Regions from separate parts of the Paenibacillus lutimineralis genome, predicted to be linked through region 3. Evidence: a T-box and tRNA genes for the amino acid it is inferred to sense, from the RefSeq annotation. Region 3 holds a T-box; the other regions hold tRNA genes.
The links. The T-box of region 3 lies ahead of metG (methionine--tRNA ligase). A T-box ahead of a tRNA ligase gene usually reads a tRNA of that ligase, here a tRNA-Met.
Positions count from the first base shown of each region.

Region 1: it has a tRNA-Met gene. The T-box ahead of metG (methionine--tRNA ligase) is inferred to sense a tRNA for this amino acid. The anticodon was not compared.
Region 2: it has a tRNA-Met gene. The T-box ahead of metG (methionine--tRNA ligase) is inferred to sense a tRNA for this amino acid. The anticodon was not compared.

Region 1 is NZ_CP034346.1:5,441,181-5,452,265, forward strand. It holds gene nrdG (anaerobic ribonucleoside-triphosphate reductase activating protein) at 1-117, opposite strand, end outside; gene nrdD (anaerobic ribonucleoside-triphosphate reductase) at 117-2,297, opposite strand; gene EI981_RS24110 (DUF1848 domain-containing protein) at 2,452-3,324, opposite strand; gene EI981_RS24115 (elongation factor G) at 3,629-5,578, shown strand; gene EI981_RS24120 (MazG nucleotide pyrophosphohydrolase domain-containing protein) at 5,694-6,032, shown strand; gene EI981_RS24125 (LOG family protein) at 6,029-6,616, shown strand; tRNA gene EI981_RS24130 (tRNA-Leu) at 6,790-6,869, opposite strand; tRNA gene EI981_RS24135 (tRNA-Arg) at 6,891-6,967, opposite strand; tRNA gene EI981_RS24140 (tRNA-Leu) at 6,982-7,067, opposite strand; tRNA gene EI981_RS24145 (tRNA-Cys) at 7,081-7,151, opposite strand; tRNA gene EI981_RS24150 (tRNA-Gly) at 7,162-7,236, opposite strand; tRNA gene EI981_RS24155 (tRNA-Gln) at 7,246-7,317, opposite strand; tRNA gene EI981_RS24160 (tRNA-His) at 7,341-7,416, opposite strand; tRNA gene EI981_RS24165 (tRNA-Trp) at 7,447-7,520, opposite strand; tRNA gene EI981_RS24170 (tRNA-Tyr) at 7,528-7,613, opposite strand; tRNA gene EI981_RS24175 (tRNA-Thr) at 7,617-7,692, opposite strand; tRNA gene EI981_RS24180 (tRNA-Phe) at 7,713-7,788, opposite strand; tRNA gene EI981_RS24185 (tRNA-Asp) at 7,867-7,943, opposite strand; tRNA gene EI981_RS24190 (tRNA-Met) at 7,965-8,038, opposite strand; tRNA gene EI981_RS24195 (tRNA-Val) at 8,048-8,123, opposite strand; tRNA gene EI981_RS24200 (tRNA-Glu) at 8,129-8,203, opposite strand; tRNA gene EI981_RS24205 (tRNA-Ser) at 8,230-8,321, opposite strand; tRNA gene EI981_RS24210 (tRNA-Asn) at 8,326-8,401, opposite strand; rRNA gene EI981_RS24215 (23S ribosomal RNA) at 8,465-11,085, opposite strand, start outside.
Region 2 is NZ_CP034346.1:1,091,611-1,102,695, reverse strand. It holds gene EI981_RS04710 (formylglycine-generating enzyme family protein) at 1-2, opposite strand, end outside; gene EI981_RS04705 (glycoside hydrolase family 11 protein) at 188-823, opposite strand; gene EI981_RS04700 (ArsR/SmtB family transcription factor) at 1,234-1,569, shown strand; gene EI981_RS04695 (cation diffusion facilitator family transporter) at 1,587-2,543, shown strand; tRNA gene EI981_RS04690 (tRNA-Gly) at 2,663-2,733, opposite strand; tRNA gene EI981_RS04685 (tRNA-Pro) at 2,741-2,817, opposite strand; tRNA gene EI981_RS04680 (tRNA-Arg) at 2,844-2,920, opposite strand; tRNA gene EI981_RS04675 (tRNA-Gly) at 2,924-2,998, opposite strand; tRNA gene EI981_RS04670 (tRNA-Leu) at 3,004-3,087, opposite strand; tRNA gene EI981_RS04665 (tRNA-Lys) at 3,118-3,193, opposite strand; tRNA gene EI981_RS04660 (tRNA-Gln) at 3,200-3,274, opposite strand; tRNA gene EI981_RS04655 (tRNA-His) at 3,286-3,361, opposite strand; tRNA gene EI981_RS04650 (tRNA-Met) at 3,400-3,473, opposite strand; tRNA gene EI981_RS04645 (tRNA-Val) at 3,483-3,558, opposite strand; tRNA gene EI981_RS04640 (tRNA-Glu) at 3,564-3,638, opposite strand; tRNA gene EI981_RS04635 (tRNA-Ser) at 3,666-3,757, opposite strand; tRNA gene EI981_RS04630 (tRNA-Asn) at 3,822-3,894, opposite strand; tRNA gene EI981_RS04625 (tRNA-Ala) at 3,899-3,974, opposite strand; tRNA gene EI981_RS04620 (tRNA-Ile) at 3,989-4,062, opposite strand; rRNA gene rrf (5S ribosomal RNA) at 4,136-4,252, opposite strand; rRNA gene EI981_RS04610 (23S ribosomal RNA) at 4,441-7,373, opposite strand; rRNA gene EI981_RS04605 (16S ribosomal RNA) at 7,675-9,226, opposite strand; gene EI981_RS04600 (GrpB family protein) at 9,577-10,146, opposite strand; partial or broken gene EI981_RS04595 (flavin reductase family protein) at 10,252-10,872, opposite strand; gene EI981_RS04590 (TraX family protein) at 11,024-11,085, opposite strand, start outside.
Region 3 is NZ_CP034346.1:4,783,313-4,791,100, reverse strand. It holds gene EI981_RS21410 (copper amine oxidase N-terminal domain-containing protein) at 1-584, shown strand, start outside; gene EI981_RS21405 (DUF2087 domain-containing protein) at 697-1,308, opposite strand; gene EI981_RS21400 (globin-coupled sensor protein) at 1,668-3,416, opposite strand; gene mscL (large conductance mechanosensitive channel protein MscL) at 3,557-3,955, opposite strand; gene EI981_RS21390 (GNAT family N-acetyltransferase) at 4,139-4,885, shown strand; gene metG (methionine--tRNA ligase) at 4,914-6,554, opposite strand; T-box leader at 6,608-6,870, opposite strand; gene EI981_RS21380 (50S ribosomal protein L25) at 6,948-7,532, opposite strand.

The DNA of each region.
Region 1 (11,085 bases), 660 kb from region 3:
AGCCGCATTGAAGCAGCCCTTGCAGTGATGCGTGCAGCCTGAAGTAAAGAGCGAATGCCGCAGCCCTTTTCCATTGATTACATCAAACTTCTTATAATCAGCAATATACATGGGCATCACATATGCTTAACACGGGACAGAACTTCCTTTTGTTTACCGGCGTTGAACGGACGCTGGCTTGGCTCGGATAAATAACCGCAGCAGCGCCGGATGACTGATGAAGTTTTTGGGTTGCTATTGCCACAGTTTGGACATTGGAATCCGCTGTTCGTTGCCCCGAACTCCCCTTCATATCCGCATTCCAGACATTTATCGGTCGGTGTATTCGTCCCGAAATAAGGTACTCTTTCATAGGCGTAATCCCATACGGCCTCCAATGCTTCAGGGTTGTGCACCAAGGAGTCGAACTCGCAGTAGGTGATAAAGCCACCGTTCGCATACTGAGGATACACTCGCTCGAATTCAATCTTCTCAAACGGAGTCACTTTCTTATTCACATCAAGATGGAAGGAATTTGTGTAATACCCTTTATCTGTTACGCCAGGATTTACACCGAATTTCTTCTCATCCAGCTTGCAGAAGCGGTAGCATAAGGATTCCGCAGGGGTTGAATACAAGCTGAAGCCGTACCCCGTCTCTTCCTTCCACTCTGCTGTCTTACGACTTAAATATTCGACGATTTGCAAGCCTTTGGCGCGGAGCACTTCATCTTCAAATATAGATTTACCGTATAAGGCCATCATCGTCTCATGAATACCGATATAACCAAGCGAAATGCTTGCCCGACCATTCTCCAGCAGGTGGTCAATCGTATCTTCCGCCTGAAGTCGGCTGCCCGCCGCTCCCTCCATGTATAGAATAGGAGCAACCTTGGCCTTAACTCCTTTTAGCCGCTCAATACGATATAGCAGCCCTTCTTTACAAGCCTCCAGCAGTTCGTCCAGAAGACGATAGAATTTCTCCTCCGAACCTTGGGCACGAATGGCAATACGAGGTAGGTTAGCGGTCACAACCCCCATATTGAAGCGTCCGTCATGCAGCAGCTCACCATTCTCCTCGTATTCACCCAGGAAAGAACGACAGCCCATTGGGAATTTGAAAGAACCCGTAATCTCCTTCACCTTCGGAACAGATATAATATCCGGATACATGCGCAGCGTACTGCATTTCAAGGCCAACTGCTTAATATCGTAGTTAGGGTCGCTTGGTTTCAGATTAACGCCATCCTCTATAGCAAAGATCAACTTAGGGAAAATAGCCGTCTTCCCGTCCCTACCAAGACCGCGGATTCTATTCTGTAGAATAGAAATTTGGATCTGCCGCTCTGCCCAGGACAGGCCACGTCCAAAACCAAACGTGCTGAACGGTGTTTGCCCATTGGCACTTACGAGCGTATTGATCTCATATTCAAGAGATTGGAAGGCGTCAAAGGTCTCTTTCTCCGTCAGCCTCTTCGCATAGTCCAAGCATCGAGCATATTTCTCGTGCAGTTCTTCATTCTCCCAAGAAATATCGAGCTCGCTGATCTCAGACTCATCTAGCAAATACAGCCATTCCAAGCCCCTGCGATAATGCTTCTTAAATGATTCCAGAACATAGGGTGCAAGAATCTTATCGATTTCATTAATCGTATTTCCACCATAGATGTGGCTGGCCACCTGGGCAATAATCTGCGCAGTAATCGCAGTCGCCGTGGTAATCGATTTCGGCGTCTCTATCTGAGCATTGCCGAGCTTGAAGCCATTCTCGAGCATCCCCTTCAGATCAATCAGCATGCAATTATAGATTGGAAAATACGGACTGTAGTCCTGATCATGAAAATGCAGATCACCACTATTATGAGCCTCAACCACCCGTTTAGGAATCATATAAGTCTGAGCGAAGTCCTTAGCCATTATTCCGGCCAACAAATCGCGCTGCGTCGGTATCGTCGCCCCGTCTTTATTGGAATTTTCCTTCAGTACTTCTTCATTCGTCAGCTCCAGCAGTCCAAGCACCTTCCGATCCAGGCTGCTGCGCTCGCGCCGTTTCAAGGTTCTGACCTCACGATAGCCGATATAGGCTTCGGCGACGTCTTTTCTTCTACTATTCATAAGTGCAGATTGAACTTCATCCTGGATATGCTCAATGTCTACTTTATCGAGTTTGGAGATCTTGTGCGTCACCTTGTCCGTTAATTTATGAGCAAGCTCCAAATCTACCTTCTTCTCCGTACTGTTCATGGCTGCGCAAATCGCATCAATAATTTTCTGCTGATTGAACGCAACCTCTGAACCATCTCGCTTAATTACTAGCATTTAGTTCATCCTTCATACAATTTTTTTGTGAATACCCTCCTGCTAAGGGGCCAAACCAACTGTTATCGAAATATGCCCAGAGAGTATAACATAATGAAAAAATTTGTACGGTGATGCTGGACACTTGACAAGTAGCCTTGAAGGAAGTAGCGAATTACGATTTCCTTATCTCGATCTCTTGATCATATTGATAGATTAGGGATGGACTGTCGGGATCATGATGATTCAACGTCTTACTCACCGCTTGTTCGCTTTGCACAGCATAGCAGTAAATACAGTTAAATTGGCAGGTGTTATATACCCCAACGTCCACCGATTCGACACATTGACAGGCTCCCCGCTGATTTTTGTCCTTCTTGGCCTGAATATCTCTACCAAGCAGCCCAGAGATCAATTCCCCATCTACACAACTTCCATGTTGAATGCCGCAATGAGCAAGCTCCACAGCCTCAGCACAGGTCTCGACCTGCATTCCATTAGTATGACCAATACGGCTTACCTGCTGCGCCATTTCTTCTAGCTGTTCCTTATATTCTGGATTCGTTATATCTGTGAACGAAACATCATTTAAGCTTGGCTGCTTCTTAATTTTATTCTCCGTCTTTCCATAGAAATCCATAAAGCTGATTACTAGCCGATGCGTATATGAGTTCAGACGCTCTGCCAAAGCTTCAATCCGCTGCAAATGATATTCCACTGGCGTCAAGCTGCTGATAATGATTGGATCGTAACGCCATATTACCCGGTTCGAACCGATTTGTTCGCTTAGCCTCTTGAATACCTCCACCCTGTTGTCCAACGTCGGTAGATTCGGCTCGAATTCAAACGGATAGTCATTTAACGTAAATTGAAAATAATAACTATATCCCTTGTCATCCAATGTAGACAGATGCTTCAAGAAGGGCCGCGGATTTTTCGTCCAAAACACGATCATATCCACATCCTCTGGCTTTAGGCTAAAGCCGCTGACCTGTTTTGTATTGAACGGATTCACCCTATAGAAGTAGCCTTCCTCTATCCTCTTCATGAACCATTCTCCAAAAAAAGCGGGTATATCCGTCCTTCTACTAGCACTGATTATCAATCCGTCCACCTACCTTCCTTTTAGTTCTATTTATTTTATTTTACGAGTTTCCGCATTCCGAAAACAACTATAACTAAAGTTTCCATGTCTATTTTACATAAATTTACATTTAATTCAATTAAAAAGTCGCAAATGATGCTACACTAAATTCAACTTAAATAAATGGAGGCGTTGTGCATGCGACAATTCAAAAATGATATGACGAAAGGAACATTCTATCTAATGAATATAATAGTGAGGTTATATAATGAAAACGATAAATATAGGGGTACTTGCCCATGTTGACGCTGGAAAAACGACTTTAACGGAACGAATTCTGCTCGAAACAGGTATTATCAATGCCGTTGGCTCTGTAGATAAAGGCAATACAGTAACAGATTCCTTGGAATTGGAACGGAAAAGAGGAATCACGATCAAAGCCTCTGCGGTATCCTTCTGGATCGGCGACGTGAAGGTCAATCTGATTGATACGCCGGGTCATGCCGATTTTATATCAGAGGTAGAGCATTCCCTCAGCATCCTGGACGGGGTAATTCTCGTCATCTCCGCTGTCGAGGGAGTTCAGTCGCAAACCAAAGTGCTGATGAACACATTAATGGAGCTTAATATCCCGACGATTCTGTTCGTTAATAAAGTGGATCGCATCGGTGCCAATTACGGCAAGGTCATAGAAGAAATCACTCTGTCGCTTACGGAGCCGATTATTGAGCTAACGGAAATCAGTAATGAAGGCAGCAATAACGTTGCGGTGAGAGATCGTCACCTAGACATAGATGAATGGGTGGAACGCTTATCTGCACATAATGAGCGTCTGTTGTCTGACTATATCGAGAATGTAACAATCCAGGATAGTGAGCTATTTACAGAATTGTGCGTGCAGACCCGATCAGCCAAGATCTTCCCCGTCGCTGCGGGATCGGCCGCTCTTGGGATCGGCGTAGACCGAATAATAGAATATTTGCGAAAATTCTTCCCGATAAACCTCCATCAAGACGAAGCTCCTCTTTCCGCAATAGTCTTCAAAATAGGAAAGAGCGATACTGGTGAGAGATTTGCATACATCAGGGTCTATGAAGGTTGCCTGACTATTCGTAGTGAAATTGCCGTTGTTCGGGCAGATGTAGACGAGAAATTAAGCTTTAAAATCAAGAAGCTCGAGACGCTGGAGCACGGTGGAAGAACTCCGACCTCCTGCGTATACGGTGGGGATATAGCTGTGCTGTTCAGCACAGATTTACGGATCGGCGATATTCTCGGACAGAGCTCCGACCGGATGAAGGTGATCGCTTTCCAGGAACCGCCGATCCGAATTCAGATTGCCGCTCGGCAAATCGAGGATACCCATCGCCTTCATGAGGCATTAGCGGAACTGACTGCGGAAGATCCTTTCATTCAATATGCACAGAACCCTGCGAATCATGAAATGAGCATCAAAATTTTCGGGGACATTCAGAAAGAAGTCATTGAAGAAACTTTAAAAAATCAATTTGGCCTTGAAGCGGATTTCTCCAATCCCGAAGTTATCTGTATTGAAAGGCCCGTATCCAGCGGGTCGGCGGTCGAATTTATGGGCGAAGCAGGCAACCCATTCTATGCAACAGTAGGCCTCCGAATTGAGCCTGGCGCAGTCAGCTCGGGACTACAATATCGTCTGGAAGTGGAGCTTGGCTCACTGCCCTTGCCTTTTCAACGGGCGATTAAAGAAACCGTTGAAGATACGCTTCGTGAAGGACTGCATGGATGGGAAGTAAGAGATTTGATCGTCACACTGACACATACGGGATATTCCAGTCCGGTGACGACCGCTGGCGATTTTCGCAATCTCGTGCCTTTAGTCCTGATGAAGGCGCTTGATGAAGCAAGTACTCTGGTTTACGAGCCTTACCACAGCTATTTTCTACGTATTCCGGAATCCAGCTTGAATAAGGCCTTATATTATTTAACTATGCTGCAGGCCACATTCTCCGATCCAACCCCGGAGCCGAACGGATATAGCCTCCAGGGAGCCCTACCGGTGCGTAATACTGATTCGTTGAAGCAGGTGCTGTATTCTTTTACAGGAGGAGAAGGCTTTCTCTCCACTAAGCCGGGAGAGTATTATCCCATTACCGGTGCACCCCCGGAAAAATGCAGAAGCCGCCCTAATCCACTGAATAGAAAGGCATATTTGCTTCATATTCATCGTATTATCCAGTGACCCCTTCTCTACCTCCTCGTAAATCATTTATTGCTTCCAATTTGAAGTAATAATAAGATATACTGAAAAGGGAACACTCGTTCCGAATGTCAGTCTTTTCACTGGAGGTTCTGAATTGGACATAATTGAATTTCAACAATGGGTGAAGCAGCATTATAAGGACAGAGGCTGGTCCGACCTGGACATCTTCGTACGCATCGGCTTCCTTGCAGAGGAGACAGGTGAGGTGGCAAGAGCCATTCGGGCATTAGAGATCGGCAGAGACCGGCCGGATGAGATCGAGGGCACATTTGAAGAGAACAGACAGGAACTAATTGAAGAACTAGGAGATGTGCTCGGAAATTTAATGATTATTGCAAACAGATACGACATCTCTCTGGAAGAAATATTTCTATCCCATCAAGCCAAATTAAAAGGCAGATATTCAAGTGAAGGAGAGAAAGCCGAACTATGAAAAGTATAGCAGTATATTGCGGTTCCAGTATTGGGGCATCCCCGGTGTATCAAGAGGGCGCACGGGCGTTAGGTTATGAACTAGCCGAACGCGGCATTACACTGATTTACGGCGGCGCAAGCGTCGGACTCATGGGCGAGGTCGCCAGCTCTGTCCTTGAGAGAGGCGGACATGCGATAGGAGTTCTACCAAGCTTCTTGCAGGACCGTGAGATCGCCCATACAACTCTATCAGAGCTGATTATCGTGGATTCCATGCATGAGAGGAAGGCGAAGATGGCTGAACTGGCTGACGGCTTTATTGCCCTGCCAGGTGGTCCCGGAACGATGGAGGAATACTTCGAGATCCTGACCTGGGGACAATTAGCATTACACCATAAACCATGCGGGCTTCTAAATATCAACCACTATTACGACTCTCTCATCGCTCTATTCGATCATATGACTCAAGAGAGATTCATGCACGACAACTATCGTTCCATGGTCATTACAGACACTACCCCAAGTGGTATTCTGGATCAATTCGTAAACTACACCCCGCCAGCGGTTAAGACCTATCGGACGGATCAACGGGCTAGAAGCTAGATTTAATATCGGCTTCAGCTGTAATTTACTCATAATTCCTAGTGCAAGTAGCTCCCGGAGGCATCCAAGTGACGGTATGCTTTCGGGAGTATTTCTGTAGTCCTCTTGATAAGAATAACAAAAACAGGTTTATAAAACTGCCCTTAAGCAATTTTATAAACCCGTCTGTGTGATGCCGGTGAAGGGACTCGAACCCCCACGGTTTCCCTCACGATTTTGAGTCGCGCGCGTCTGCCAATTCCGCCACACCGGCACAATCATATGTTTATTTATATGGCGCGCCCTAAGAGATTCGAACTCCTGACCTTTTGATTCGTAGTCAAACGCTCTATCCAGCTGAGCTAAGGGCGCATGAGTTCAAACAATGCGGAAGACCAGACTTGAACTGGTACGATAGTCACCTACCGCAGGATTTTAAGTCCTGTGCGTCTGCCGATTCCGCCACTCCCGCAAAATTTAAATGAAGGCGCCACCCAGATTTGAACTGGGGATAAAGCTTTTGCAGAGCTGTGCCTTACCACTTGGCTATGGCGCCATAAAATATATGGAGCGGACGACGGGAATCGAACCCGCGACCCTCGCCTTGGCAAGGCGATGCTCTACCGCTGAGCCACGTCCGCATATAAATACTGGGGATATAGGATTCGAACCTATGAGTGACGGAGTCAAAGTCCGTTGCCTTACCGCTTGGCTAATCCCCAATAATATTCATTTTAAAATTAAATGGGGCGATCGATGGGACTTGAACCCACGAGTGCCGGAGCCACAATCCGGTGCGTTAACCCCTTCGCCACGACCGCCATAATAAATATTCTCTTCTTCTAAAGAAATGGCAGGGGCAGCAGGAATTGAACCCACACCAAAGGTTTTGGAGACCTTTGTTCTACCTTTAAACTATGCCCCTATAAAACTGGTGGAGGCTGATGGATTCGAACCACCGAACTCGTACGAGAACAGATTTACAGTCTGCTGCGTTTGGCCACTTCGCTAAGCCTCCATGTGGTGCCGGCGAGAGGACTTGAACCCCCAACCTACTGATTACAAGTCAGTTGCTCTACCAATTGAGCTACACCGGCGTTTGTCATTATTCATGTTATGGTGGCTCGGGACGGAATCGAACCGCCGACACGAGGATTTTCAGTCCTCTGCTCTACCGACTGAGCTACCGAGCCATATAATAATGACAGTAATAAAAATTATATCATATTTTTTTTGATAAATCAATACTCATATTCCGTTATTAGGAATAATGGCGGAGCCGACGGGATTCGAACCCGCGGTCTCCTGCGTGACAGGCAGGCATGTTAGGCCTCTACACCACGGCTCCACACTATGAGATTGAAATCAATTGCGGGGGCAGGATTTGAACCTACGACCTTCGGGTTATGAGCCCGACGAGCTACCGGACTGCTCCACCCCGCGTCAATTGTATGGTGGAGGCTAACGGGATCGAACCGCTGACCCTCTGCTTGTAAGGCAGATGCTCTCCCAGCTGAGCTAAGCCTCCATACATGGTGACCCGTAGGGGATTCGAACCCCTGTTACCTCCGTGAAAGGGAGGTGTCTTAACCCCTTGACCAACGGGCCATGTAATAAAGTATATAAGATAATTATGGCGGAGAGAGAGGGATTCGAACCCTCGAGACGCTTGTGACGCCTACACGATTTCCAATCGTGCTCCTTCGGCCAACTCGGACACCTCTCCATAATGGCTCCCCGAACAGGACTCGAACCTGTGACAACTCGATTAACAGTCGAGTGCTCTACCAACTGAGCTATCAGGGAACATTAACTATCAGGCTTGATCACCTGAAAACTGGATACGAAACTCATTTGCATTTTAGATTTTTGGATAAGCCCTCGACCGATTAGTACCTGTCAGCTCCGTACATTGCTGCACTTCCACCTCAGGCCTATCAACCTCGTCGTCTTCAAGGGGTCTTACTAATTGGGAAATCTCATCTTGAGGGGGGCTTCACGCTTAGATGCTTTCAGCGCTTATCCCTTCCGCACTTAGCTACCCAGCTATGCTCCTGGCGGAACAACTGGTGCACCAGCGGTGCGTCCATCCCGGTCCTCTCGTACTAAGGACAGCTCCTCTCAAATTTCCTACGCCCACGACAGATAGGGACCGAACTGTCTCACGACGTTCTGAACCCAGCTCGCGTACCGCTTTAATGGGCGAACAGCCCAACCCTTGGGACCTACTTCAGCCCCAGGATGCGATGAGCCGACATCGAGGTGCCAAACCTCCCCGTCGATGTGGACTCTTGGGGGAGATAAGCCTGTTATCCCCAGGGTAGCTTTTATCCGTTGAGCGATGGCCCTTCCATGCGGTACCACCGGATCACTAAGCCCGACTTTCGTCCCTGCTCGACTTGTCAGTCTCGCAGTCAAGCTCCCTTTTGCCTTTGCACTCTTCGAATGATTTCCAACCATTCTGAGGGAACCTTGGGGCGCCTCCGTTACTCTTTAGGAGGCGACCGCCCCAGTCAAACTGCCCGCCTGACACTGTCCCCGCACCGGATCACGGTACTAGGTTAGAACTCCGACACGATCAGGGTGGTATCCCAACGGCGCCTCCACCGAAGCTGGCGCTCCGGCTTCCTAGGCTCCCACCTATCCTGTACAAATCGTATCAAAGTCCAATATCAAGCTGCAGTAAAGCTCCATGGGGTCTTTCCGTCTTGTCGCGGGTAACCTGCATCTTCACAGGTATTAAAATTTCACCGGATCTCTCGTTGAGACAGCGCCCAAGTCGTTACGCCATTCGTGCGGGTCAGAATTTACCTGACAAGGAATTTCGCTACCTTAGGACCGTTATAGTTACGGCCGCCGTTTACTGGGGCTTCGGTTCATAGCTTCGGGTTACCCCTAACCACTCCCCTTAACCTTCCAGCACCGGGCAGGCGTCAGCCCGTATACTTCGCCTTGCGGCTTCGCACAGACCTGTGTTTTTGCTAAACAGTCGCTTGGGCCTTTTCACTGCGGCCCCCTCGTGCTATTCACACTACCGGGGCACCCCTTCTCCCTAAGTTACGGGGTCATTTTGCCGAGTTCCTTAACGAGAGTTCTTCCGCGCGCCTTAGAATTCTCTTCTCGCCTACCTGTGTCGGTTTGCGGTACGGGCACCTTCACCTGGCTAGAGGCTTTTCTTGGCAGTGTGAGATCATGACCTTCGGTACTATAAATTTTCCCTCCCCATCACAGCCCAGCCTTATCGATGTGCGGATTTGCCTACACATCAGCCTCACTGCTTGGACGAGCATCCATCAGCTCGCGTCACTACCCTCCTGCGTCACCCCATTGCTCATAGCGGCTTACGGTGGTACAGGAATTTCAACCTGTTGTCCTTCGACTACGCCTTTCGGCCTCGCCTTAGGTCCCGACTTACCCTGAGCGGACGAACCTTCCTCAGGAAACCTTGGGCTTTCGGCGGATCAGATTCTCACTGATCTTTTCGTTACTCATACCGGCATTCTCACTTGTATGCAGTCCACCAGTCCTTCCGGTCCAACTTCAATCCGCATACAACGCTCCCCTACCCCTGATACATAAGTATCAAGCCATAGCTTCGGTGGTGTGTTTAGCCCCGTTACATTTTCGGCGCAGAGTCACTCGACCAGTGAGCTATTACGCACTCTTTAAATGGTGGCTGCTTCTAAGCCAACATCCTGGTTGTCTGTGCAACTCCACATCCTTTCCCACTTAACACACACTTGGGGACCTTAGCTGATGGTCTGGGCTGTTTCCCTTTTGACAATGGATCTTAGCACTCACTGTCTGACTCCCGGATAATAAGTCTATGGCATTCGGAGTTTGACTGAGCTTGGTAACCCTTGGCGGGCCCCGCACCCAATCAGTGCTCTACCTCCACGACTCTTCTTTCCGAGGCTAGCCCTAAAGCTATTTCGGGGAGAACCAGCTATCTCCGAGTTCGATTGGAATTTCTCCGCTACCCCCACCTCATCCCCGCACTTTTCAACGTACGTGGGTTCGGGCCTCCAGTGCGTGTTACCGCACCTTCACCCTGGACAGGGGTAGATCACACGGTTTCGGGTCTACGCCTACAAACTAATTCGCCCTATTCAGACTCGCTTTCGCTGCGGCTCCGGCTTCTCACCTTAACCTTGCTTGCAAACGTAACTCGCCGGTTCATTCTACAAAAGGCACGCCATCATCCATATAGAGGACTCTGACTTCTTGTAAGCACACGGTTTCAGGATCTATTTCACTCCCCTTCCGGGGTGCTTTTCACCTTTCCCTCACGGTACTGCTTCACTATCGGTCACTAGGGAGTATTTAGCCTTGGCAGATGGTCCTGCCGGATTCATACGGGGTTTCACGTGCCCCGCACTACTCAGGATCCGTCTCGGAGGGATTAGAATTTCGGTTACAGGGCTTTTACCTCTTTTAGCGGGCCTTTCCAGACCTCTTCGCCTACCCTAATCCTTGGTAACTCCATGTGA
Region 2 (11,085 bases), 2.8 Mb from region 3:
ATGGATATATCTCCTTTAAACAGATGGAAAAAGTTGTTAAGTGTAGACATCTACAGAAGATAATTAATATAAGGCCGCCGGCTGTGAGCCGGCAGGCCTTTGGCGCTATTCAGTAATTCAAAGACTTTCTTAATACTTTAAAAAATCGGTCTGTCGCCTATCAATCGTCCTGCTCACAGTCGACCTGTTACCACACCGTTACGTTAGAGCTGCCACTACTTTGATATCCTTCTGTAGCCAACACTTGATAAGACCAGCTGCTGCCCAAATTCATTCCATAATTCTTCCATGTATTAACGTGGTTGCTAAATGTAATAGCAACGTTGCTTCCTGTCGCTCTCTTCGACTGACGAACACTCCAGAACTGTTGGAAGGTTTGTGTACCGTCAATGGAAGGAGCATTGTACCGCATGCTTGTATAAACGTCATACGTTCCCCCGTCACTTGATACAGTGCCTTTATACGTTCCAGTAGGGCGGTAAGTTCCCCAGCTATCTACAACGTAATATTCGATAAGCGAGTTTCTTGTCCATCCATAGAGAGTCAAATATCCGTTGCCATTTGGTGCCCAGACGCCAGCATTGTAGTTGACGGTTCTGGACGGTGAACCAGTACCCCAGCCTTTGCCTACAACAAAATTACCGGAGTTTGACCATGTCACACTGTAATTGCCGCCAGATCCATTAACCGCATTGACGGTTCCACCACCATCGGTCCAATTCTGCCAATAGTCTGTTGCTGCACTGGAGGTCACTGCAAACATACTAAAACTCATCGCTGCTACGAGTAATGCCGTCATTATTTTCCTATTAAACTTGAACATAAAATACCTCCTTAAATATATGATTTGCAACTACGCCCTACACTACTACCCTACATCCTTCTGTCGGTTTTACTTGCAGTACGTAACTTTTACTGTTTTTTCTTCCTTAAAATTCTAAATTTCACCTCCTTACTTGTAAATTATAGAAATAAAGCGTTTACATAACAACTTATCAAATTAAAGGTTTATCCGTCCTTTTTTTAGATATTTGAAAAAAATAGAATGTAAGAGGTGAATTCTAGTAGCTAACTCAGGGCCTTTGATCATGTATTTATCTTCGGGAAACGGCAAGACTGAAATGGATGTGGAACTTTCTGATTGACATTCTGTAGAGAGTATTATAATCTATGTATGACAATATGAGTATATGTTCATATACATCTGATTATCCTTATAGAGGGGTGTAATAAATGAGTGAAGAGCAGAAATACAAAGAGGCATTTAATGACGGAACGCAAGATTTGGATGAAGAAACGTTATTTGTCGTTTCGCAAACATTCAAAGCGTTGAGCGACCCAACAAGAATTCGCATTTTGCATTTATTATGTAAAGGGGAGCATTCTGTCAATGATATTGCGGAGATACTAAATTTAAGCCAATCGAGTGTTTCCCACCAATTACGTTTTTTGAAAAATTTAAGATTGGTCAAGTTTAGAAGAGCAGGCACTACTTTGTATTATTCAGAAGATGACGATCACGTTATGAATTTACTGGAGAAGGCAATTGAGCATGCTGCACATCTTTAATATAGGGGAGATATACAATGGGACACGATCATGGACATGACCATACACATGGTGCAAATAAAAAGACATTACTGATAAGTTTTATTATTATTACAGGCTATATGATTGTTGAGGCTTTTGGAGGATTCATTACCAACAGCCTTGCGTTATTATCTGATGCAGGTCATATGTTAAGTGACTCCATATCACTTGGTGTTGCCCTATTGGCTTTTACACTTGGTGGGAAGGTCGCTAACTATAATAAAACATATGGATACAAACGATTTGAAATATTAGCAGCGGTTCTTAACGGGGTGACACTCGTATTAATTGCGATCTATATTTTTTATGAGGCAATTCAGCGTTTTCAAAATCCACCTGAAGTTGCTTCAAGCGGAATGTTAATCATCTCTTCAATCGGCTTACTGGTCAATATTTTTGTTGCGTGGTTTATGATGCGCAGTGGGGATGTGGAAGAGAACTTGAATATGCGCGGAGCATACTTGCATGTGATTAGTGATATGCTTGGTTCCGTTGGTGCGATTATCGCAGCCCTGCTGATCATGTTCTTTGGTTGGGGCTGGGCAGATCCACTCGCAAGTGTCATTGTTGCCGCACTCGTATTACGCAGCGGTTACTATGTTATGAAATCCGGACTCCATGTCCTGATGGAAGGAACTCCACAAAATGTAGATATGAACGAAGTGATTCAAACAATCCAAAATACAAAAGGTGTCCATAGTGTTCACGACTTACACGTCTGGTCGATTACAAGCGGGTTAAATGCACTTTCCTGCCACGCAGTTGTAGATGATCAAATGTCCATTGCTGACAGTGAGCGATTGCTCCGTCAAATCGAACATGACCTTGAACACAAGAACATTCACCATATGACAATTCAATTAGAGACTTCTGCCCATCGACATGACAATTCGATTCTGTGTACCGTGAAGGCTGAAGCTTCTGGACACCACCAACATGACCACCAGCACTGATGGCAATTGCTAATGAATAAACTAAAATCCCACTGACCTTAATGGATCGGTGGGATTTTCTTATGAACGATCAGAATTTTTGCGCAAATAAAAAACCCTTGTACACCAAGGGTTTCTAAAGCGGGTGATGGGAATCGAACCCACGCTACCAGCTTGGAAGGCTGGAGTTCTACCATTGAACTACACCCGCAAAATGATGGTCGGGATGACACGATTCGAACATGCGACCCCCTGGTCCCAAACCAGGTGCTCTACCAAGCTGAGCTACATCCCGTGAAAAATACTGTTATTTAATTGAAATGGCGCGCCCTAAGAGATTCGAACTCCTGACCTTTTGATTCGTAGTCAAACGCTCTATCCAGCTGAGCTAAGGGCGCAAATGGAGCGGACGACGGGAATCGAACCCGCGACCCTCGCCTTGGCAAGGCGATGCTCTACCGCTGAGCCACGTCCGCAAGTATGGTGCGCGTGGAGGGACTTGAACCCCCACGTCAAAGACGCTAGATCCTAAGTCTAGTGCGTCTGCCAATTCCGCCACACGCGCACATTCACACTATATTCTCTAAGAGAATACTGGTGAGCCATGAAGGACTCGAACCTTCGACACCCTGATTAAAAGTCAGGTGCTCTACCAACTGAGCTAATGGCTCATAAAATGGCTGGGGATATAGGATTCGAACCTATGAGTGACGGAGTCAAAGTCCGTTGCCTTACCGCTTGGCTAATCCCCAATAAGATTAAATGGGGCGATCGATGGGACTTGAACCCACGAGTGCCGGAGCCACAATCCGGTGCGTTAACCCCTTCGCCACGACCGCCATAATATTGTTAATTGAGTTGTTAAGATTGAAGCTAATTGCGGGGGCAGGATTTGAACCTACGACCTTCGGGTTATGAGCCCGACGAGCTACCGGACTGCTCCACCCCGCGTCAATTATATGGTGGAGGCTAACGGGATCGAACCGCTGACCCTCTGCTTGTAAGGCAGATGCTCTCCCAGCTGAGCTAAGCCTCCATACATGGTGACCCGTAGGGGATTCGAACCCCTGTTACCTCCGTGAAAGGGAGGTGTCTTAACCCCTTGACCAACGGGCCATGTAATAAAGTATATAAAGATAATTATGGCGGAGAGAGAGGGATTCGAACCCTCGAGACGCTTGTGACGCCTACACGATTTCCAATCGTGCTCCTTCGGCCAACTCGGACACCTCTCCATGTATTTAGGTTCCCCAGAAAGTAATAGAATTAACAGTAATTCTTCACTTTCTGGGGAATTAACTCCCCGAACAGGACTCGAACCTGTGACAACTCGATTAACAGTCGAGTGCTCTACCAACTGAGCTATCAGGGAACATTGGTGGAGCCAAGCGGGATCGAACCGCTGACCTCCTGCTTGCAAGGCAGGCGCTCTCCCAGCTGAGCTATGGCCCCATACTGATATCAAATGGGCCCTAGTGGACTCGAACCACCGACCTCACCCTTATCAGGGGTGCGCTCTAACCAACTGAGCTAAGGGCCCTCATTAAGGAACACGATTCCACGAATAGTATGTATAAATATACTGGCGAAAAAAAATCCCCCAAAGGGGTTTCGCTTGGCGGCTTCCTACTCTCCCAGGACCCTTCGGTCCAAGTACCATCGGCGCTAGAGGGCTTAACGGTCGTGTTCGGGATGGGTACGTGTGGAACCCCTCCGCCATCGCCACCAAACGTGATTTGTCGAAGCTTTTGCTTCTCGAAATCCTGCAATCCCTTATTAAAAGGTTATGCGTCTTGGTTCAGGCATCAGCATCGCCAAATGCTGAAAGCAATCTTCTATTAAGTAATCACTTGAATCACTCAATATACAGGTTTGCTCCCTGAAAACTGGATACGAAACTCATTTGCATTTTAGATTTTTGGATAAGCCCTCGACCGATTAGTACCTGTCAGCTCCATACATTGCTGCACTTCCACCTCAGGCCTATCAACCTCGTCGTCTTCAAGGGGTCTTACTAATTGGGAAATCTCATCTTGAGGGGGGCTTCACGCTTAGATGCTTTCAGCGCTTATCCCTTCCGCACTTAGCTACCCAGCTATGCTCCTGGCGGAACAACTGGTGCACCAGCGGTGCGTCCATCCCGGTCCTCTCGTACTAAGGACAGCTCCTCTCAAATTTCCTACGCCCACGACAGATAGGGACCGAACTGTCTCACGACGTTCTGAACCCAGCTCGCGTACCGCTTTAATGGGCGAACAGCCCAACCCTTGGGACCTACTTCAGCCCCAGGATGCGATGAGCCGACATCGAGGTGCCAAACCTCCCCGTCGATGTGGACTCTTGGGGGAGATAAGCCTGTTATCCCCAGGGTAGCTTTTATCCGTTGAGCGATGGCCCTTCCATGCGGTACCACCGGATCACTAAGCCCGACTTTCGTCCCTGCTCGACTTGTCAGTCTCGCAGTCAAGCTCCCTTTTGCCTTTGCACTCTTCGAATGATTTCCAACCATTCTGAGGGAACCTTGGGGCGCCTCCGTTACTCTTTAGGAGGCGACCGCCCCAGTCAAACTGCCCGCCTGACACTGTCCCCGCACCGGATCACGGTACTAGGTTAGAACTCCGACACGATCAGGGTGGTATCCCAACGGCGCCTCCACCGAAGCTGGCGCTCCGGATTCCTAGGCTCCCACCTATCCTGTACAAATCGTATCAAAGTCCAATATCAAGCTGCAGTAAAGCTCCATGGGGTCTTTCCGTCTTGTCGCGGGTAACCTGCATCTTCACAGGTATTAAAATTTCACCGGATCTCTCGTTGAGACAGCGCCCAAGTCGTTACGCCATTCGTGCGGGTCAGAATTTACCTGACAAGGAATTTCGCTACCTTAGGACCGTTATAGTTACGGCCGCCGTTTACTGGGGCTTCGGTTCATAGCTTCGGGATAAATCCCTAACCACTCCCCTTAACCTTCCAGCACCGGGCAGGCGTCAGCCCGTATACTTCGCCTTGCGGCTTCGCACAGACCTGTGTTTTTGCTAAACAGTCGCTTGGGCCTTTTCACTGCGGCCCCCTCGTGCTATTCACACTACCGGGGCACCCCTTCTCCCTAAGTTACGGGGTCATTTTGCCGAGTTCCTTAACGAGAGTTCTTCCGCGCGCCTTAGAATTCTCTTCTCGCCTACCTGTGTCGGTTTGCGGTACGGGCACCTTCACCTGGCTAGAGGCTTTTCTTGGCAGTGTGAGATCATGACCTTCGGTACTATAAATTTTCCCTCCCCATCACAGCCCAGCCTTAACGATGTGCGGATTTGCCTACACATCAGCCTCACTGCTTGGACGAGCATCCATCAGCTCGCGTCACTACCCTCCTGCGTCACCCCATTGCTCATAGCGGTTTACGGTGGTACAGGAATTTCAACCTGTTGTCCTTCGACTACGCCTTTCGGCCTCGCCTTAGGTCCCGACTTACCCTGAGCGGACGAACCTTCCTCAGGAAACCTTGGGCTTTCGGCGGATCAGATTCTCACTGATCTTTTCGTTACTCATACCGGCATTCTCACTTGTATGCAGTCCACCAGTCCTTCCGGTCCAACTTCAATCCGCATACAACGCTCCCCTACCCCTGATACATAAGTATCAAGCCATAGCTTCGGTGGTGTGTTTAGCCCCGTTACATTTTCGGCGCAGAGTCACTCGACCAGTGAGCTATTACGCACTCTTTAAATGGTGGCTGCTTCTAAGCCAACATCCTGGTTGTCTGTGCAACTCCACATCCTTTCCCACTTAACACACACTTGGGGACCTTAGCTGATGGTCTGGGCTGTTTCCCTTTTGACAATGGATCTTAGCACTCACTGTCTGACTCCCGGATAATAAGTCTATGGCATTCGGAGTTTGACTGAGCTTGGTAACCCTTGGCGGGCCCCGCACCCAATCAGTGCTCTACCTCCACGACTCTTCTTTCCGAGGCTAGCCCTAAAGCTATTTCGGGGAGAACCAGCTATCTCCGAGTTCGATTGGAATTTCTCCGCTACCCCCACCTCATCCCCGCACTTTTCAACGTACGTGGGTTCGGGCCTCCAGTGCGTGTTACCGCACCTTCACCCTGGACAGGGGTAGATCACACGGTTTCGGGTCTACGCCTACAAACTTAGTCGCCCTATTCAGACTCGCTTTCGCTGCGGCTCCGTCTTCTCAACTTAACCTTGCTTGCAAACGTAACTCGCCGGTTCATTCTACAAAAGGCACGCCATCATCCATATAGAGGACTCTGACTTCTTGTAAGCACACGGTTTCAGGATCTATTTCACTCCCCTTCCGGGGTGCTTTTCACCTTTCCCTCACGGTACTGCTTCACTATCGGTCACTAGGGAGTATTTAGCCTTGGCAGATGGTCCTGCCGGATTCATACGGGGTTTCACGTGCCCCGCACTACTCAGGATCCGTCTCGGAGGGATTAGAATTTCGGTTACAGGGCTTTTACCTCTTTTAGCGGGCCTTTCCAGACCTCTTCGCCTACCCTAATCCTTGGTAACTCCATGTGAGACGTCCTACAACCCCAGAGAGCAAGCTCCCTGGTTTGGGCTGTTCCGCGTTCGCTCGCCGCTACTGACGGAATCACTATTGTTTTCTCTTCCTCAGGGTACTTAGATGTTTCAGTTCCCCTGGTATGCCTCTTCATACCCTATGTATTCAGATATGAGTGACTGGAGATTAATCCAGCCGGGTTTCCCCATTCGGACATCCTCGGATCGACGCTTGCTTACAGCTCCCCGAGGCAGTATCGTTGTTCGCCACGTCCTTCTTCGGCTCCTAGTGCCTAGGCATCCTCCGTGTGCTCTTAGTAGCTTAACCATGATTTTTCCCAAAGGGAAAATATCAAACCACTAATCTATAAACTTGTTTTGACACAAGTTCAGCTTAAAGGAATGTTTCTAAAACGCAAATTTCGTTTCGTATATCCAGTTTTCAAGGATCAAAGACAAAATTTAAAACGATCACGCAAGTGACGTTTGAAATTTCTGTCAAGTTGAGAGTTGAACTCTCAAAACTGACCAACGAGTGAGCTAAGAGCTTTACGAAGTAAAGCTTGCTTCGGAAGCATAGTTCCTGAAGACTTTTGAATGTTCTCGTTGCAGAGAACGATTCTCCATAGAAAGGAGGTGATCCAGCCGCACCTTCCGATACGGCTACCTTGTTACGACTTCACCCCAATCATCTACCCCACCTTCGGCGGCTGGCTCCTTGCGGTTACCTCACCGACTTCGGGTGTTGTAAACTCTCGTGGTGTGACGGGCGGTGTGTACAAGACCCGGGAACGTATTCACCGCGGCATGCTGATCCGCGATTACTAGCAATTCCGACTTCATGCAGGCGAGTTGCAGCCTGCAATCCGAACTGAGACTGGCTTTTTAGGATTCGCTCCACCTCGCGGCTTTGCTTCCCGTTGTACCAGCCATTGTAGTACGTGTGTAGCCCAGGTCATAAGGGGCATGATGATTTGACGTCATCCCCGCCTTCCTCCGGTTTGTCACCGGCAGTCATTCTAGAGTGCCCACCCGAAGTGCTGGCAACTAAAATCAAGGGTTGCGCTCGTTGCGGGACTTAACCCAACATCTCACGACACGAGCTGACGACAACCATGCACCACCTGTCTTGAATGCTCCGAAGAGGGCACCTATCTCTAGGTGTTACATTCAGATGTCAAGACCTGGTAAGGTTCTTCGCGTTGCTTCGAATTAAACCACATACTCCACTGCTTGTGCGGGTCCCCGTCAATTCCTTTGAGTTTCAGTCTTGCGACCGTACTCCCCAGGCGGAATGCTTAATGTGTTAACTTCGGCACCAAGGGTATCGAAACCCCTAACACCTAGCATTCATCGTTTACGGCGTGGACTACCAGGGTATCTAATCCTGTTTGCTCCCCACGCTTTCGCGCCTCAGCGTCAGTTACAGCCCAGAGAGTCGCCTTCGCCACTGGTGTTCCTCCACATCTCTACGCATTTCACCGCTACACGTGGAATTCCACTCTCCTCTTCTGCACTCAAGCTACCCAGTTTCCAATGCGACCTAAGGTTGAGCCTTAGGATTAAACACCAGACTTAAATAGCCGCCTGCGCGCGCTTTACGCCCAATAATTCCGGACAACGCTTGCCCCCTACGTATTACCGCGGCTGCTGGCACGTAGTTAGCCGGGGCTTTCTTCTCAGGTACCGTCACTCCGATAGCAGTTACTCTACCGGACGTTCTTCCCTGGCAACAGAGCTTTACGATCCGAAAACCTTCATCACTCACGCGGCGTTGCTCCGTCAGACTTTCGTCCATTGCGGAAGATTCCCTACTGCTGCCTCCCGTAGGAGTCTGGGCCGTGTCTCAGTCCCAGTGTGGCCGTTCACCCTCTCAGGTCGGCTACGCATCGTCGCCTTGGTGAGCCGTTACCCCACCAACTAGCTAATGCGCCGCAGGTCCATCTGTAAGTGACAGATTGCTCCGTCTTTCATTATCTCCCCATGCGAGAAAATAAATTATCCGGTATTAGCTAACGTTTCCGCTAGTTATCCCAGTCTTACAGGCAGGTTACCTACGTGTTACTCACCCGTCCGCCGCTAACCATCAGGAGAGCAAGCTCTCCATCAAGTCCGCTCGACTTGCATGTATTAGGCACGCCGCCAGCGTTCGTCCTGAGCCAGGATCAAACTCTCCAATAAAGTGTTTCATTGAAAGAGCGATTAGCTCATTTTGAATCTGACTTATTTCTTAGATTTCACTTGACGTGAAACCCGCTCACTCGTTGTTCAGTTTTCAAAGATCAACTTCGTTTTCAGTGTCGCCGCGTTCTCAGCAGCAACTCTTATAATATATCATATCCGATTCGTAATTACAAGTATTATTTTTTAATTTCTTTTTCAGAAGCTGTCCAACAATGCTTCAAATTAACGACCGGATATATAATGTACCACGCTGGCTCACTCATTACAACACATAAAATATTCCAATTACTTTTTCGTCGCTCATTCTTCCTAATAAACTTTAAAGATCTTACGTACTATTCCAGATTTTATGGCTGATACCTTACGCCATACTCCTTTCTTGCTATGTCCGTATATTTCTGAACAAACTCTCCTTTTGCCTGCGTGTATCCGTCTCTGTCGTGTTGATACTGCTCTTTTAGAAGAATCTTGAGTTCAACATATTCTGCCGCTACTTCTGGGTGAGTATTCAAATAATCTCGAAAATACAGTTCGCCCCAATCCCCACTATGTCGGACATGAATATGAACAGCCTGCCCACAAAAACCATTAGGGGTATAACCCTTTATATACATTATAATGTCACTCTCGGGTGTATTGACGACATAACCTGCCTCTAGCATCGTTTCTGTTATGCTCTGTATATCGGTATCTACTTCCACCTCAATCAGAATGTCAACGGTTGGCTTCGCAATAAGTCCATCAACTGCAGAACTTCCAATGTGATTGATTCTAACCATTTTATCCCCAAAGATGGACTGCAAATGATCTTTTTCTTTGAGGAAATACTCTTTCCATTCTGGATTATGTTCTTCAAGCAAAATGGGAAACAACTGAGCAAGCTGTTCATCTGTAACATTTGAAAAATCCTGTCTCATGATCACTAATTACCTGCCTTCTTTAATTAAATGGCTATCCACCAGAACACACCATATTTATCGATAAGATTAGAACAGCATGGATTCCAATCAATTACAACTCTATTATACGGAATCCGGTCCGAATACTGGTGCTAATTTTGATACAGACAACTGTTCACTGAGGCCAAAATATTCACAAAAATTCATGATCATTGGATTCCATTTAGAAGGATCCACATAGTTCGAGTTCGCATCCATTAGAAGGTAATCTTCTATATGAACTTTTTCAATGCGTACTTCAATAGCGACAAGAGAACTTGGTTCTTCGAATGGATGTAATTTCACAAACTTGGCTTCTAAATGAACGGGGCATTCTTTGACGCGCGGTGCTTGAACTAGTTGTGAAGGAAGAGGAGTTAGCCCTGCGATACCGAACTTATCTGCTTCGTACTTATAACCTCTCATTGCTTTGGATTCTGGCACCGGATTTCGACCCGTTAATAGAGTCAACCGATCAATGGCAGGAATTAAATCAACGGACGGAAGATTGAGTACACATTCGCCTTCACGGATCAAATTCTGAACTGTCTGAGACTTGCTGCTTAACCCGAGCATACAAGATTGATTAAGTCACCAGGCTGAAGACATTGGAGCCAAATTTGGCGTACCGTCTTCGTTCATAGTACTGATAAGCACAACAGAAGTACCAAAGTAAAGAATTTTAGGGTTGATTACCGTATGCATAAGCGTTCCACTTCTCCTCTGTGATCAATTTTTAGTTAATATATCACAGGCCGTTTACAGGATATAGAGATATGGAATATGACAGCAAGATGTCAAAATATTAGATTAGAAAATAGTGTGGCTAGTAAAGCAAATCCCAAATGAAAAGGTGTTATTTAGAACCGATGTAAGCAATTGTTGTGATTATCCATAAATGAGCCGGATAGAAGACAT
Region 3 (7,788 bases):
ACCTTGATCTTGCCATCGCACTTCCTGCTGATGAGTATGTTCCGTTCTCGGCCATCAAGCTTCATACGGAGAGCGAGGTCTGGAACATCGGCGCTGAAGTATCGATCGACAAGATCGATACAAGTGCAGGCGTGCTTGATATTACAGAGGGAGACTTTACTCCAGGACAGATGCTGCGTAATTTCGAAGCAGACTCTTTGGCGTATAAGACACTCAAGAATGATTTGAAGATCACAGAGAAACTGATTTGGCTTGATCCCGAGGATGAGTACGACGGCATCATTTCCAAGAAAAATGTATCCTTTGCACCGCTACGCTATTTGTCTGAACAACTGGATGCAGAAGTGAAGTGGAACAAGGGTTCCAAACAAATCGTTATCATCGATGATCTTAACGGTCGGGAAATTATGCTAACGGTTGGCTCCGACAAGGCAACAATCGGCGGCCAGGCTGTTACACTGCCACAGCCTGTATTCGTTCATAGCGATGGTACTACCTATGTACCGCTTCGCTTTATTGCTGAATCACTGGGCGCAACAGTAACGAAGGATGCAGATGGCTGGATTATTATTGAACGTAAATAATACTTGCCGTTAAAGTAAGAAACAACCATAGTCCCTGATTAAGGGATTGTGGTTGTTTTTTTGCTATACAGCATCTGCACGGATAACTGGGAATAGAAAGTGGAGGTCTCGTTTAATTCAACGTCTCCCATTTCATCCACATCTCTGGAGGGTTCATGGTGTATATTCCGTTCTCGCGACTCATGAATTGATGCATGATGAACTCCCGCCGGATCGTTGCAAAGTCATCATGATATTGCTTGATAAATTCATTGATTTCTTTCTCAGTATAGCTACGTCCTTGCTCTAAGCCGCTGATCATATGCTCCAGCACGATTAACTTCTTCTTCAGTTGAGCCGGAATATGCTGCAATCTTCCCGCTGACGTGAAGAAATTGGATAGCACAGATTGCTTAAGCTTTTGATTTCGATCTTCCATCGGATGATCCTCTCCTTCGGGCAGCCGAGTAGCATTCTTATAAATGATGTTGGCCGTCGCGGTTCCATAAGCGTTGATAAAATAGTGGTTCAGTGAGAAATAGATCGTATTCTTCTCGCGGCGTTCATGGATCAGACTCGCGGCGCGAAGCTTGGCCGCATGATGCGTGATCGTGGCCGGCGTAACGAATAACTTCTCGGCTAGCACCTGCCCGTTCAGCTCGCCCTCAGCCAGCAGGATCAATATTTTGATCCGGGTTGGATCGGCCAGCGCTTTATGGTAAGCAACGATTTTGTCCAGCTGCATTAGCTATCACCTCTGCCAATATGTCGTTAAAAAATATAATTTAATATACACCTAATTTAATATATGTCTAATTAGAAGTAAAGACTTATTCCACTGCATTCAAAAAATAAACCGCCTGGTAAATATCTTACCGGACGGTTTTGCTTGTTCAGTGAGTCTTATTAACCGATTATGATGGTATTGCGGTTTCAAGTCGCCGAAGGCCGGTGCAGGAGCATCGCGCTGTTTTGTACTAGTTTGGGTGGAGGGTAGACTGCTACCGACGCTATTTCTGGCAATGATGACATAATAGTTAGGTCGTCCTAAAATCAGCCTGAAATCCTGCTTTAATAGGATCTCTGGCTATCGAAAAAAGTAGATTATGCTTGTTTGCTGCGCGCTTGTTGAATGATCTCCTGCTGAAGCTGGTCGAGCGTCTCAACCATATTTTGTGAAGCAAGCTCCAATTCTATGATCCGCTTGTCCGCTTGCACATGCTGGTTGGATTGAATATAACCCATAGCTTCATTAGCTAGATGATGGACACTTTCGTGCCGTTCCTCTAAAGAGCGAAAAGTGGACAGGGATGCTAGCTTAGAGTTGTCCTTGTTCTGCTCATTCCATTGAGTTAATCGGCAAGGCTCTTGAATCTCGTCTCCTTGGTGATCCGCATGACGGAAGCCAAGTGCAGCATTGTATACCCACCAGCGTAATAACAGATGATCTGTTTTTACGGTACGCAATATTTGCGAGTGGCTGAGCTGAGAGTTTATTTTAAGCGCTTTCAATCGTAAGGAGTCAACTTTGCGGCTTACCTCGTAAATATCCTTACCCGTCGCGCTGGCGAATTGTTGGATTTCCTCCTGGTGACGAAGCAAAGTGGAGGTTCGTTCAGTAATATCGCTTGTAGCTGCGGCCTGTTGTTCAACAATTGAGGCGACATTGGCCGTGAAATCACGGAAGCCCTCAATGCGTTCCATAATCTGCTCCAGACTGTCAATCGCTTCACTCGTTGTCTCTACGCGCTCAGTGATATGTGAACCCATCGACTTCGTCTCCTCTCCAATTCTTTTGGCCGTATCAGTGAATGTTGTGATCACCTTGGTAATTTGTCCAACGGCTTCCTTAGTCTGTTCTGACAGCTTGCGCACTTCACTCGCTACGACAGCGAAGCCAAGACCCTGCTCTCCGGCTCTAGCTGCTTCAATGGATGCATTTAGGGCAAGCAGATTGGTCTGATTGGCAACATTATTGATAACGCTGATAATATCCGTAATACTATGAACCGATTGTAGAAATTGCTCGAAGTGCTGGCTGGAACGTGAGACATCCTGGGCCGTATCGGAGAAGTCCTGAAGTGCCTCTCGAACGGAATGCTCTACTTGCTTGGCCTGTCTCATCATGTCTTCGGATTGATCGCTTAGCTGAACGGAATGATCGGCCACCTCCTGGATCGAAGCAGTCAGTTCCTGAGCCGCGGAGCTAATATTCGTCGTCTCCTGTAGCGACAGGTTCACGGAATCGATCAGCGGTTTTACTTTATCCATTTGAATCAGTTCTTCGATGATCTGGCTGTTGGTCTCTATGTACTGGAAGTCGTGGGCTTCGTTGTAGGCTTCAAGCACAAGCTGAGAATCTAGCATCAGTATGCGCTGCAAGGAAATGATAATCTCAGCAACTTCGCTGGCCCGTGAGAACTTACGGACGATGGCCGGAACGAGAATCTCGTAGATTCTTGTATAAGATCCGATGAACCATTCAGGCGACAGCTTGATACGATTATGGATGAAGCCGATTTTTTTACGGGAAATGATATATTCTTCGTTAAACTCTATTCTCGGGATTGATTTCAGATATTCAATAAATGTCTTCGATAGACGCTCTCTGGTACTGTGATCATTAATAATTTGTAGCATTTCGGGAATTCGGAACAGCATATCATAGTTGCTATCGGTAATAGGCTTGGCCAGATTATCGATTAATTCCGTAATCTTGCGCAGATTGTTCAGATCTGACTGACTGATTTGCAGGAAGGATAGCTTCTGTTGAAGCGCTTGCACAGAGGTAAGATCGGATTCGGTGAGAGCCACTGGCGCCCCGGAATCTGTTTTATGGCGCATACGGAACATGGTAATAACCTCTTTTCATATGTAATTTTATACTGTACACCTATTTTTTCTTCTACTGGGATAAATTTCTGTCCATCGCATAGAAAAAGAAGATACCCACCTAATCATGGCAAGCATCCTCTCTTAGCAATAGTTGATTGTTATTCAGCCGTTTTGTTATTTTGCTGTCTGAGCAAATCGCGAATTTCTGTGAGCAAGACTTCTTCATTCGATGGCTTAGGAGCTTCCTCCGCAGCGGGCTGAGTCTCTTCTTTGCGTTTGAATTTATTAATAGCCTTGATGAATAGGAAGATAGCTGCTGAGACGATCAGGAAATCAATAACGGTCTGTAGAAATGCGCCGTAAGTCAGTGGGGCATCTCCAATGGTCAAGACCAATCCAGACAAGTTAATGCCGCCAAGAAGAATACCGACCAGTGGCATAATGATATCACTGACGAGAGAAGCGACGATTTTACCAAAAGCACCACCGATGACAACGCCGACAGCTAGATCAAGTACATTGCCTTTAAGCGCAAATTCTTTAAATTCTTTGAGTATGCCCATTTGTTATATTCACCTGCTTGTTTAAAAATAATGATTCCTATTTAAGAATCCATCTTTGGTAATATATCAATAAATATTGGATTATGCAAGAATACTGGAATAGTAGGAGATTCATTATATTGAATATTTATTCATATAATAGTATTATAATTTGAAAGTATAAAGAGGGGAAAATCAATGGATAGTAGATCGATTGAGGAATTATCATTGAATCATTGGCCATCGTTATCTACGTTATTGTATGATGGTTGGTTGCTGCGGTTTGCGGACGGATATACGAAGCGAGCCAATTCGATAAGTCCAATCTATGGTTCAACCGATGATCTACATCAGAAGATAGGCGAGTGCGAGCGACTGTATGGAGATCAATTGCTTCCTGTGATTTATAAAATAACTCCATTCGTACGTCCGGCGCATTTGGACGAAGTGTTAGCGGAACGGGGATATTCGCAGCTTGATATCACTAGTGTTCAGGTGCTGGACCTGAAGCATATCAGGCAGCCGCGACTGGGATCAGTGAAGGTAAGCGGAGAGGCCGACTCGGAGTGGATCAATACTTTTTACCGAATGAGTCAGGTTAAGGATGAATACAAAGCGACGATGGTCACCATGCTGGGCAATATCAAGACCCGCAAGGCCATGATTAGCTTGTATGTTGATGGCAGAGCCGTGGCCTGCGGCTACGGAGTGATAGAGCGGGAATATCTTGGATTGTTCGATATTGTTACAGACCCGGATTACCGGAATCAGGGCTATGCGGAACAGATGATTCTTCATTTACTACAATGGGGCAAGCAGCATGGAGCTAGGCACAGCTATTTAGCGGTGGTTGCTAATAATGCGCCTGCCCGGCGGCTGTATGAAAAGATTGGGTATGCGGAGATTTATAGGTATTGGTATAGGGTGAAGGAGATGGAAAAGTAAGGGGAGGGGCAGTTTGCCCCTAATAATCTTATTGTTTCTGTTTATGCAACCGATGGACTTCTTCATCTATCTGTTTAGGATCTATCCGTTCAAATAGGAGATCTATTTTATTGATTTGTTGATTTACTGGAACGGAAATGAAACTCCAACTCGCAGGTCCTAAGTTAAGAAATCCTCTTATTTTCTCGCAAGAAAAAGGTAAAAAAGGCTGGAGTAAATTAGCCAGATTCGCGATTATCTGAACGCAATGGTAGAGTGTGTTCCCGCATAGCTCTTTATTTTGTTTGAACTGAGCCCAAGGCTTTTGTTCATCAAAAAATTTATTGGATTGGCGTACAAATCTAAATATGAGTTCTAGAGCCTCTTTCAGCTGACCATCTTCAATTAAGGCTCCAGACTGTTGATATAAGTGATTGATATCCGTAACATATTCTCCCTCTAGCCTTCCATTGGGGACATGACCATTAAAGGATTTATTAATAAAAGCCAGTGTACGGTTAACAAAGTTACCAAATGCGCCGAGCAATTCTCCGTTATGGCTATAGATAAATTCTCTCCAGGAAAAATCGGTGTCCCGTTTCTCTGGACCGTTAGCAATCAAAAAATAACGTATAGAATCTGAATCATATCTGCTTAATATGTCAGGAAGCCATACGGCCCAGTTTCGACTCGTAGAGAATTTTTTGCCCTCCAAGGTTAAATATTCGCTCGAGATGATCCGATCAGGAAGATGGAGACCTTTTACTCCTAAAAGGATCGCAGGCCATATGATGGTATGAAAAGGGATATTGTCCTTGCCGTGGACATAATAGGCTGTAAGGCTGTCCTTACTATCTTTCCAGAATGGTTCCCAATTGCTATTGTATTCTTTTGCCCATTGCTTACTAGCTGATAAATACCCACTTACCGCTTCAATCCATACATAGATTTTCTTGTTGTTGTATCCATCGACTGGAACATTAACGCCCCATTCTAAATCTCGAGTAACCGCACGATCCTGCAACCCATCCTCCAGATAGCGTCGTGTTAATTTAATCGCATTATCTCCCCATTTATGAGCTTTTCCCACGTAATCCATTATTTCAGCCTGAAACTTGGAGAGCTCGAGGTAAAAGTGTTCTGTCGGTCTTTCGCTTGGGGGATCACCACAGGTCTTGCAGGTCCTATCCAGCAATTTAGAGGGATCAAGTAATGTTGAACAAGCATCACATTGATCTCCACGAGCATGGCTTCCACAAACCGGACAAGTACCTTCAACGTATCGATCTGGCAAGAAGCGCTGCTCTGTCTCACAATATGCTTGGCGTTCGGTCTTTCGGTATAGATAACCGTTATTTAGCAGCTCAAGGAATAACTCCTGCACGATGCGATGGTGATAGTGTTGATCTGTTCGTGTATACAGGTCATAAGTGAATCCCAGTTTAGTGAAGCAATTTGTAAATTCCTCATGAAATTTAGATGCAATCTCTTGGGGAGAAATCCCTGCTTGGCTCGCCTGAACAGAAACAGGGGTACCGTGACAATCACTGCCGGATACGTATAGTACATTATCTCCTTTTGCCCTAAAATAACGTGCTAGTACGTCACCAGGCAATACACTTGCTAACCTTCCTAAATGCAATGAACCGTTAGCATAAGGCCATGCTCCACCAATAAAAATATTCGCCATTTTGTCTCCTCCTTGATTTTATTGTTTATGAAAACGCAAAAAACTCTCATCCCAAAAGGGACGAGAGTTGTGCTCACGTGGTACCACCCAAATTCATTCATGCCTTGCGGCATTCACCTCTTCAGGTACGACGCTGTTATGCGTTTATACCCTAGCACACTAACGGATGCGGGTTCCGGCGCAGCCTACAACCAGATGAGGTTTCGATGCGCAGCTCTGAGACCATATTCCCAAAGTTTCTCTTTGCTCCTTTTCAGCGAGGGGAGCTCTCTGTTAAAAGTTAGCCTTTGGTACTCTTTCTCTTCATTGCTTTTCATAATTTTCAATTTATTGGGATTATACTGAAACAGGTTAAATAAGTCAAGGCATAACTGTAATAGTTTAATTTATATATTAAGCTTCGACGGTCGCCTCGATATCCTCTGCCTGAACCTTCGGAGTCACTACCGAGACAAGCAGCTCGTTCGTGGCCGAGATCAGGACGAGCCCATCTGGAAGCTCAATGTCGCCAACGTGGATGGATTCCCCGATTTCAAGATGACTGATATCCACGATAATCGAACCTGGAATCTTGTCCGGGAAGGATTCGATTTCAATAAAGGTACTTTGGGTTTGGACGATCCCGCCCAGCTTCGTACCTCTCGGAGTACCAGCGAACTCGATGTTGACCTTGGTCCGCACCAGTTCATCTTTCTTGACACGAAGGAAATCCACATGAATATATTCCTGTGTTACCGGATCGCGCTGAATCGCCTCCAGAAGAACAGGAATCGAGTCATGATTTTCAAGATTCAGTTCAATAATACCGCCACTGCCTCGTCTTATCCATTTACCGAATTCCTTCGTGGACAAATGGATGTTCTGATTATCTGTGCCAGATCCGAATACAACAGCAGGAAGCCGTCCCGAATTCCTCAGTCGCTTCAATCCCGTTCGATTCATAGGTATACGTTCTTCAACTTGAAAACATGTTCTCATCATACTACACTCCTCTGAAATAGTTGGTATTCAATGCCCTCAAAATCTATCGTCTATATGACTACGGATTTCGCCCCCCGTAGCTGGGGAAGCATGAGCACCATCACATCACCATCCTTAATACATTTAATGTAAAAAGTCGTATAAATACGCGCTAAGGCACTTCGTTCTCAGCGGAACGAAATGCCTTATTAATAGGTACGATAACATAGAAAAATGGTTCTGTCGACCACATACTGGTTTATTATGGAATTTT